Regions from separate parts of the Pseudomonas sp. GW823-FHT06B06 genome, predicted to be linked through region 1. Evidence: predicted binding sites of a transcription regulator. Region 1 holds the regulator's gene; each other region holds the start of a gene.
What was found. The regulator sigma-54, encoded in region 1, starts transcription at its own class of promoters, with help from an activator protein. The targets are predictions, from matches to a motif close to ANTGGCATNNANNTTGCTNT.

Region 1 (2,182 bases):
CCGCGACAACCTCGGCATGAGCCTGTCCGGTGGCGAACGCCGTCGCGTGGAAATCGCCCGGGCACTGGCCACCAACCCGAAATTCATCCTGCTCGACGAACCGTTCGCCGGCGTTGACCCGATCTCCGTGGGTGACATCAAGCAGATCATCCACCACCTCAAGGCCAAGGGCATCGGCGTACTGATCACCGACCACAACGTCCGCGAAACCCTGGATATCTGCGAAACCGCCTATATTGTCAACGATGGTCAACTGATCGCCGAAGGCGACGCTGAAACCATCCTGGCCAATGACCTGGTGAAAGAAGTGTACCTGGGGCATGAATTCCGCCTGTAAGCATCGCGGTGTCCGGCGAGTCGGCAGAGCGCTTGGCGCAATAAAAAATCAACCTTTTTTTATTGTTACAGCGCTCTAGGCAAACGCCGCGGTTTCGGGCATATAATTTGCTTATGTTTGGCGCTCCGGCGCCCTGTAGTGGATGGCGCATGTGCGCCGGCGAATAAGGTGTTAAGCCCCTGCCATGAAACCATCGCTAGTCTTGAGAATGGGCCAGCAGCTGACGATGACACCGCAGCTGCAACAGGCCATCCGCCTGCTCCAATTGTCGACCCTGGACCTGCAACAGGAAATCCAGGAGGCCCTGGAGTCCAATCCGATGCTCGAGCGCCAGGAAGAAGGCGACGACTTCGACAATTCCGACCCGCTGGCCGACAACGCCGAACACAAACCCAGTACCGACACCCAGGAACCCTCCTACCAGGAAAGCGCCACGACCGTCGATAATATCGAGGAAGGCGACTGGAACGAGCGCATTCCCAACGAACTGCCTGTCGACACCGCCTGGGAAGACGTCTACCAGACCAGCGCCAGCAGCCTGCCGAGCAACGATGACGACGAGTGGGATTTCACCACCCGCACATCAGCCGGCGAGAGCCTGCAAAGCCACCTGCTGTGGCAATTGAACCTGGCACCGATGTCCGACACCGATCGCCTGATCGCCGTGACCCTGATCGACTGCATCAACAACCAGGGCTACCTGGACGAGACGCTGGAGGAAATCCTCGAAGCCTTCGATCCGGAACTGGACATCGAACTGGACGAAATCGAAGCCGTCCTGCACCGCATCCAGCAATTCGAACCTGCCGGCATCGGCGCACGCAACCTGGGTGAATGCCTGCTGTTGCAATTGCGCCAACTGCCCGCCAAGACGCCTTGGCTGGCCGAAGCCAAGCGCCTGGTCACTGACTATATCGACTTGCTCGGCAGCCGCGACTACAGCCAGCTGATGCGCCGCATGAAGCTCAAGGAAGATGAGCTGCGCCAGGTGATCGAGCTGGTCCAGAGCCTCAACCCGCGCCCGGGCTCGCAAATCGAGTCGACCGAAGCCGAATACGTGGTTCCGGACGTGATCGTGCGCAAGGATAACGAACGCTGGCTGGTGGAGCTCAACCAGGAGTCGGTGCCCCGCCTGAGGGTCAACGCCCAGTATGCGGGCTTCGTTCGTCGTGCCGACACCAGCGCCGACAACACCTTCATGCGCAATCAACTGCAGGAAGCCCGCTGGTTCATCAAGAGCCTGCAAAGCCGCAACGAAACCCTGATGAAAGTGGCCACGCAGATCGTCGAGCATCAGCGCGGCTTCCTGGAGTATGGCGACGAAGCCATGAAGCCATTGGTCCTGCATGACATCGCCGAAGCGGTCGGCATGCATGAGTCGACGATTTCGCGGGTTACCACGCAGAAATTCATGCATACCCCTCGGGGCATTTATGAACTGAAATACTTTTTCTCCAGTCACGTCAGCACCTCCGAGGGCGGAGAATGCTCGTCCACGGCGATTCGCGCGATCATCAAAAAACTGGTGGCGGCGGAAAATCAGAAAAAGCCGTTGAGTGACAGCAAGATCGCTGGTTTACTGGAGGCACAAGGCATTCAGGTGGCTCGCCGCACCGTCGCCAAGTACCGCGAATCCCTCGGGATCGCGCCTTCGAGCGAACGCAAGCGGTTGATGTAGGGCCACGCCACAGCGTTCCAGTGGCAGATCATCTGGATCTGCCGCTTTATGCACTGGCAACGAAGGAGAAGCTGTATGCAAGTCAACATCAGTGGACACCAACTGGAAGTGACCAAGCCCCTGCGTGAATACGTCGAGCTCAAGTTCAAGAAGCTCGAGGGGCATTT
Region 2 (2,182 bases), on a different contig from region 1:
TCCTCGCCTATGGCGGTCATCTGAATGGCCATATTCGGGAAAATACCGGACGTGCGCATGGAAAAATTCAGCTGCATACCCGTCGCAACGTCCTGTCGGATGCGCAACACCGCGCGTTTGAACACGATGTTGCCGGTGGCGCCGGCCACCGATTCCAAGGCCTCGACCAGCGGCACGCCAGCGGCGAAGGTCGTCGACAGCGTGCGGGCGAAACGGGCCACGGCGGACTTGTACATCAAGGTCCCCACCAGCGGCAGTTTCAGCAGCCAGGTGTCCATTCGGTCACGAAAACCTTGCGAGGTTTTCAGGGCATGGCGTACAGCGAAAGCAGCCGTGACCAGTACGCCCAGCAGCATCCACCACCATGCTTGCATGAATTGCGACAGGTCGATGACCATCAAGGTAAAGGACGGCAATTGAGCGCCAAAGCCCTTGAACACCGATTCGAATTGCGGCACCACCTCGACCAGCAGGATGCCAGTCACGATGATCGCAACACACACCACGATCAGCGGGTAGGTCATGGCTTTCCTGATTTTCGCCTTGAGACTTTCGCTTTTCTCCTTGTAGGTCGCCACCCGTTCCAGCAGCGTGTCCAGCGCGCCAGCCTGCTCCCCGGCGTCTACCAGGTTGCAGTACAACTCATCGAAATATTGCGGTTTTTTACGCAGGGCGGTGGCGAAGCTATTGCCCGCCGCCACTTCCTGTTTCACCTCATCAACGAGCTTGCGCATGGCCGGGTTATCGAAGCCTTCACCGATGATGTCGAAAGACAGCAACAACGGCACGCCGGCTTTCATCATGGTTGCCATTTGCCGGGTGAAGAGGGCGATGTCCTGGGCCTTGATACGTTTGCCCAGATTGAAAATCGACGTGGTTTTCCTGCGCACCTTGCCGGGGTTGATGCCCTGCTTGCGCAATTTCGTCCTGATCATTGCCGGGTTCTGGGCGCTCAATTCGCCCGTCACCTTCGTACCTTTCCTGTCTGTGCCTTCCCAGGTGTACACACTGGTTCTTGCTGCCTTGACTGCCATGTTCAGTCCTTGCTGACCCGGTTATAACCGCCGTTGCATTGATTGCAATCGACCGCCTCATAGATCGTGAATGTGCCGATGCGTTCCTCGGGGTTCCGGGCGCAAGCAATTGAAGACTTATAGCCTAGTCAAGCGGGGGAACAAAACCTGCGGTCTTGAGGTGACAAAAAGTGTCAGATAGTGCGTTTTCTGGGGCTAGGAAGGGCTTCGTGGCAACGATTGGACCCCGGAATAGGGCACGCCGGGCTTGGCATGGGCTGTGCTGCAGCAGGTGCAGATCATGAGATTTCGACTCATGCACGGAGGCTGTCATTGAATAATCAAAAAGGCTTTACCCTGATCGAGTTGCTGATAGTCGTGGCGATCATCGGGATCCTGGCGACGTTTGCGATCCCTGCTTACTCCAAGTACCAGGCGCGGGCCAAGGTCACGGCAGGTCTTGCCGAGATTTCAGCATTGAAGGTGGCGTTTGAAGACTTGATGAACCAAGGAACAGATCCGGACCTGACGCAGGTGGGAGGCTCCGCCACCACGTCCAACTGCGCCACGACCGCAGTGGGCAAAGCAGCAGAAGGTACTGGCACAATTGGTTGCACAATCCTCAATGCTCCGGCGCAGGTGTTGAATAAAACCATTACCTTGACCCGCTCGTTGACTGGCTGGACGTGCACCACCGGTGTCGAACAGGAGTACGCGCCGAAAGGCTGCAAGGGCGTTGAGCCAAAAGCCTGATCCATACGCTTGTTGCCCCGATACCCCGCTCAGTGCGGGGTATTTTTTTGCTCGCCGTTGAGAAATTTCGAGTAATTGAGAAAACTTCCAAAAATTCATGGCCTTAGGCCTTCTTCAAAACCCGCAACTTGCATGTAGATAATTTCCAACTCATGCATTTTGCATGATTGTGAAAAATGACTGATTTTATAAGTTATTGATTTATAAGTAATTGTTGTCTGTTTCAAAGTTGGCACAGCGTTCGCAATATCTCTGGTAACCCTGCTGACACGCTAACCAGCAGACTTTCCAGAAAAACAGGAGTTACTCGTATGAAGAAGTTCGCTATTGCTGCCGCTACTGCTACCGCGTTGACCCTGACGATGGCCAACGCTGCATTTGCCCAGGCTCAGGCCACACAAGCACCCATGATGCTG
Region 3 (2,182 bases), on a different contig from region 1:
AGTGGGTGTACGAAGGTACGAACCTTGATTTCTTCTTCGCTTTTCAGGGCGATGTAGGCGTCGATGAAGTCGTCGCTGAAAACGCCGCCTTTGGTCAGGAACGCACGACCTTTGTCCAGCTCTTCCAGGGCTTCTTTCAGGCTGCCGCAAACTTGTGGGATCTCTTTCGCCTCTTCAGGCGGCAGGTCGTACAGGTTTTTGTCAGCTGCGTCGCCAGGGTGGATCTTGTTCTGGATGCCGTCCAGGCCAGCCATCATCAGTGCGGCGAAGCACAGGTACGGGTTGGCAGCCGGATCCGGGAAGCGCGCTTCGATACGGCGGGCTTTCGGGCTCGACACGTAAGGAATACGGATCGAGGCGGAACGGTTACGGGCCGAGTAGGCCAGCATGACCGGAGCTTCGAAACCTGGAACCAGACGCTTGTAGGAGTTGGTCGCCGGGTTGGTGAAGCCGTTCAGGGCCTTACCGTGCTTGATGATGCCGCCGATGAAGTACAGGGCGGTATCGGACAGGCCGGCATAACCTTCGCCTGCGAAGGTGTTCTTGCCATCTTTCCAGATGGACATGTGAACGTGCATACCCGAACCGTTGTCGCCGTACAGGGGCTTAGGCATGAAGGTAGCGGTGCGGCCGTAGGCATCGGCTACGTTGTGCACGACGTACTTCAGGGTTTGGGTTTCGTCGGCTTTCTTCACCAGGGTGTTGAACTTGACGCCGATTTCGTTCTGGCCGGCAGTTGCCACTTCGTGGTGGTGAACTTCGACGGTCAGGCCCATTTCTTCCAGTGCGTTGCACATGGAGGTACGGATTTCGTGGTCGTGGTCGAACGGTGGAACCGGGAAGTAGCCGCCTTTGACGCCTGGACGGTGACCTTTGTTACCGCCTTCGATGTCCTGGTCAGACATCCACGAACCTTGTTCGGAGTAGATCTTGAACATAGAGCCGGAAATGTCGGACTTGAACTTCACCTGGTCGAAGATGAAGAACTCTGGCTCCGGACCGCAGAATACGGTGTCGCCAATGCCGGAGGCTTTCAGGTGTTCTTCAGCGCGCTTGGCGATCGCACGTGGGTCGCGATCGTAGCCTTGCATGCTCGAAGGATCGACGATGTCGCAGGTCAGGATCAGGGTCGGCTCTTCGGTGAACGGGTCCAGTACGGCAGTGCTGTCGTCCGGCATGAGGATCATGTCGGAAGCTTCAATGCCTTTCCAGCCAGCGATGGAGGAGCCGTCGAACATCTTGCCGACTTCGAAGAAGTCTTCATCCAGCCCGTCGCGAGCCGGCATGGTCACGTGGTGCTGAGTGCCCTTGGTGTCTGTGAAGCGCAGATCAATCCACTTGACGTCATGATCTTTGATGAGTTGAACCGACTTCGACATAGTGTCCTCCGGGTGGATTAGGGCTGGTAGTGGATGCCCTTAGATGTTTGTGATGCCGGCGCGAATACTCTGCCAAGGCAACCTGCCTCACAAGGGAGCAAATTGCATGCCAGTGCCCCACCATGGGATTTTTGCCCCGAATTCACGCTTTTAAGGCGGTAAAGCACCTTAATGCGGAAAATACCGCCCTACAATGTGGCGCTCGTTTCAATAAATGACCCGTTTTGGTGCGCGCAAAACCTTCTGCATATTAACTGGTTAAACCTTGAGCAATTTCCGCTATAATCCGCGCCCCCCTTTTTCGGCAGGCCTCGCGCGCGCTGTTTCCATGAAATTAATCGTAAAAGTCTTTCCAGAGATCACCATCAAGAGCCGCCCGGTACGGATGCGTTTTATCCGCCAGTTGGCCAAGAACATCCGTGCCGTGCTCCGCGATCTGGACCCGGCTGTGGTGGTGAACGGCGTGTGGGACAATCTCGAGCTGGAGACCCGTGTCAGCGAGCCCAAGGCCCTGAAGGAGATGGGTGAGCGCCTGAGCTGCATGCCGGGCATTGCGCATTTCCTGCAAATCGACGAGTACCCGCTGCGTGACTTCGATGACATCGTCGAGAAGTGCAAGCAGCACTACGGTGATGCGCTGGCCGGGAAGATTTTTTCGGTGCGTTGCAAGCGTGCCGGCAAGCACCCGTTCAGCTCGATTGACATCGAGAAATATGTCGGCAGCCAGTTGCGCCGACAGTGCGGTGCCGCCGGGATTGACCTGAAAAAGCCTGAAATCGAAGTGCGCATCGAAGTTCGCGACC
Region 4 (2,182 bases), on a different contig from region 1:
GGCCGACCATGGTCAGTGATGGCAAGCCATTGGCCAGGTGGACTTCAACAGTGACAGCGGGCGCATCCACGCCAATCTGGGCGCGGCTGTGGACGATGGAGAGGGACATGGTCGTTCCTTGAGGTGACGAGAGGCCGCTTCCTGCGGGTTTTTCAAGGGTAGACGTGGGAGAGGGGATTGGTGAAGTGGTTAGGCGGGCAAACTTTCACGGGATATTACGGTGACGCTCCGCGTCGCTTCAGAGGCGGAACGCGGAGCGTCCCTGGAAGCATTCCCACGCAGAGCATGGGAAGGATCAGTTACTTCAGTTATTCAGTTTCCGCTGGTGGGCTCAGCTTCGCTTCCAGCTCCGCCACTTTCGCCTCAAGAGCCTCCAACCGTGCCCGGGTGCGTGCCAACACGACCATCTGGCTATCGAACTCTTCGCGGCTGACCAGATCCAGCTTGCTGAATCCGCTCTGCAACAATGCCTTGAACTGGCTTTCGATTTCGCTTTTCGGCAGTGGAGTGTCGCCGCTGAAGAGGCGGGAGGCGGTGCCTGTCAGGGCGTCGAGGAAGTCTTTGGGCGCGAGCATGGGGGAATGTCCTGGTAGCAATGCCCGGCAGTGTACCACGCAGTGTCTATAGTCAAATTCGCGGGCAAGGGGTGCACGCTTTTCGAGCATGGGGACGGACGGTATCGCACCGTTGTTGTGCGTAACGCGTTGGGTGTTGTCGTGAAGTGGTTGCGATCTGTTGGCAAAGGCTTGAAATCAAAGTGTTTTGTGGAGATGGCAAGCTTTCTGCTTAGATGCTGATGACCCATGCACTGATGCAGTCGCTGTGACGAATGCAGTGCGCCAGGCGAGACGCGGGGAGTGTTTCGCAAGGAGCGGTTAGCTGGCGTCGTACGGGCAGGTAAGGCCGACGATGCGTTACAAAGCCAGGCACTGCGCTTAGACTTGAGACGGGTTTGTTTTCCTGGGGCAAGTCCACCAAATTCGGGAGAGAGTTTTCATGAAGCTAGTCACTGCCATCATCAAGCCGTTCAAGTTGGACGACGTGCGCGAGTCGTTGTCCGAGATCGGCGTGCAGGGCATTACCGTTACTGAAGTCAAAGGCTTCGGTCGGCAGAAGGGTCACACCGAGCTGTATCGCGGCGCGGAGTATGTGGTCGATTTCCTGCCAAAGGTGAAGATTGATGTCGCCATTGACGACAAGGATCTCGACCGGGTTATCGAGGCGATAACCAAGGCGGCCAACACTGGCAAGATCGGTGACGGCAAGATCTTCGTGGTCAATCTGGAACAGGCGATTCGCATCCGTACCGGCGAAACCGATACCGACGCAATCTAAGCCGCCACAAACCCAACGCCCCAGGAGAAAACAAAATGACTCTGCGTAAATTCGCAGGGCTAGGAGCCCTGTTGTCCTTCGTAATGCCCAGCCTGGCCTTGGCGGCAGACGAAGTGGCGGCCCCAGTCCTCAACTCCGGCGACACCGCCTGGATGTTGACCTCGACAGCCCTCGTGCTGTTCATGACCATTCCCGGCCTCGCGCTGTTCTACGGCGGCATGGTGCGCTCCAAGAACATTCTGTCGGTGATGATGCAGTGCTTCGCCATTACCGGCCTGATCAGCGTCCTGTGGGTCATTTATGGCTACAGCATTGCGTTCGACACCACTGGCATGGAGCAGGGCGTCGTCAACTTCAACTCCTTCTTCGGTGGCATGGGCAAGGCTTTCCTCGCCGGTGTCACGCCATCCAGCCTGACCGGCCCTGCGGCGCTGTTCCCTGAGGCGGTGTTCATCACCTTCCAGATGACGTTCGCCATCATTACCCCGGCGCTGATCGTCGGTGCCTTCGCCGAGCGCATGAAGTTCTCCGCGATGCTGATCTTCATGGGCATCTGGTTCACCCTGGTGTATGCACCGATCGCGCACATGGTCTGGTCCGGCAACGGCGGCCTGATGTGGGACTGGGGCGTGCTGGACTTCGCTGGCGGCACCGTGGTGCACATCAACGCCGGTGTGGCCGGTCTGATTGCCTGCCTGGTGCTGGGCAAGCGCAAAGGTTTCCCGACCACGCCGATGGCCCCGCACAACCTGGGTTACACCTTGATGGGTGCGGCCATGCTGTGGGTCGGCTGGTTCGGTTTCAACGCCGGTTCCGCTGCGGCGGCCAATGGCACTGCCGGCATGGC

Region 2: the regulator sigma-54 is predicted to act here: its motif matches at 1,281-1,300, upstream of AC1Q8Q_RS15400 (pilin).
Region 3: the regulator sigma-54 is predicted to act here: its motif matches at 1,474-1,493, upstream of glnA (type I glutamate--ammonia ligase).
Region 4: the regulator sigma-54 is predicted to act here: its motif matches at 770-789, upstream of glnK (P-II family nitrogen regulator).

Annotation. Positions count from the first base shown of each region.
Region 1 covers NZ_JBXAHO010000002.1:118,601-120,782, forward strand. The annotation lists gene lptB (LPS export ABC transporter ATP-binding protein) at 1-337, shown strand, start outside; gene AC1Q8Q_RS02230 (RNA polymerase factor sigma-54) at 522-2,015, shown strand; gene hpf (ribosome hibernation-promoting factor, HPF/YfiA family) at 2,091-2,182, shown strand, end outside.
Region 2 covers NZ_JBXAHO010000014.1:148,704-150,885, forward strand. The annotation lists gene AC1Q8Q_RS15395 (type II secretion system F family protein) at 1-1,034, opposite strand, end outside; gene AC1Q8Q_RS15400 (pilin) at 1,347-1,766, shown strand; gene AC1Q8Q_RS15405 (BON domain-containing protein) at 2,078-2,182, shown strand, end outside.
Region 3 covers NZ_JBXAHO010000006.1:188,396-190,577, forward strand. The annotation lists gene glnA (type I glutamate--ammonia ligase) at 1-1,379, opposite strand, end outside; gene thiI (tRNA uracil 4-sulfurtransferase ThiI) at 1,708-2,182, shown strand, end outside.
Region 4 covers NZ_JBXAHO010000011.1:117,067-119,248, reverse strand. The annotation lists gene AC1Q8Q_RS12720 (YifB family Mg chelatase-like AAA ATPase) at 1-109, opposite strand, end outside; gene AC1Q8Q_RS12715 (accessory factor UbiK family protein) at 309-575, opposite strand; gene glnK (P-II family nitrogen regulator) at 997-1,335, shown strand; gene AC1Q8Q_RS12705 (ammonium transporter) at 1,371-2,182, shown strand, end outside.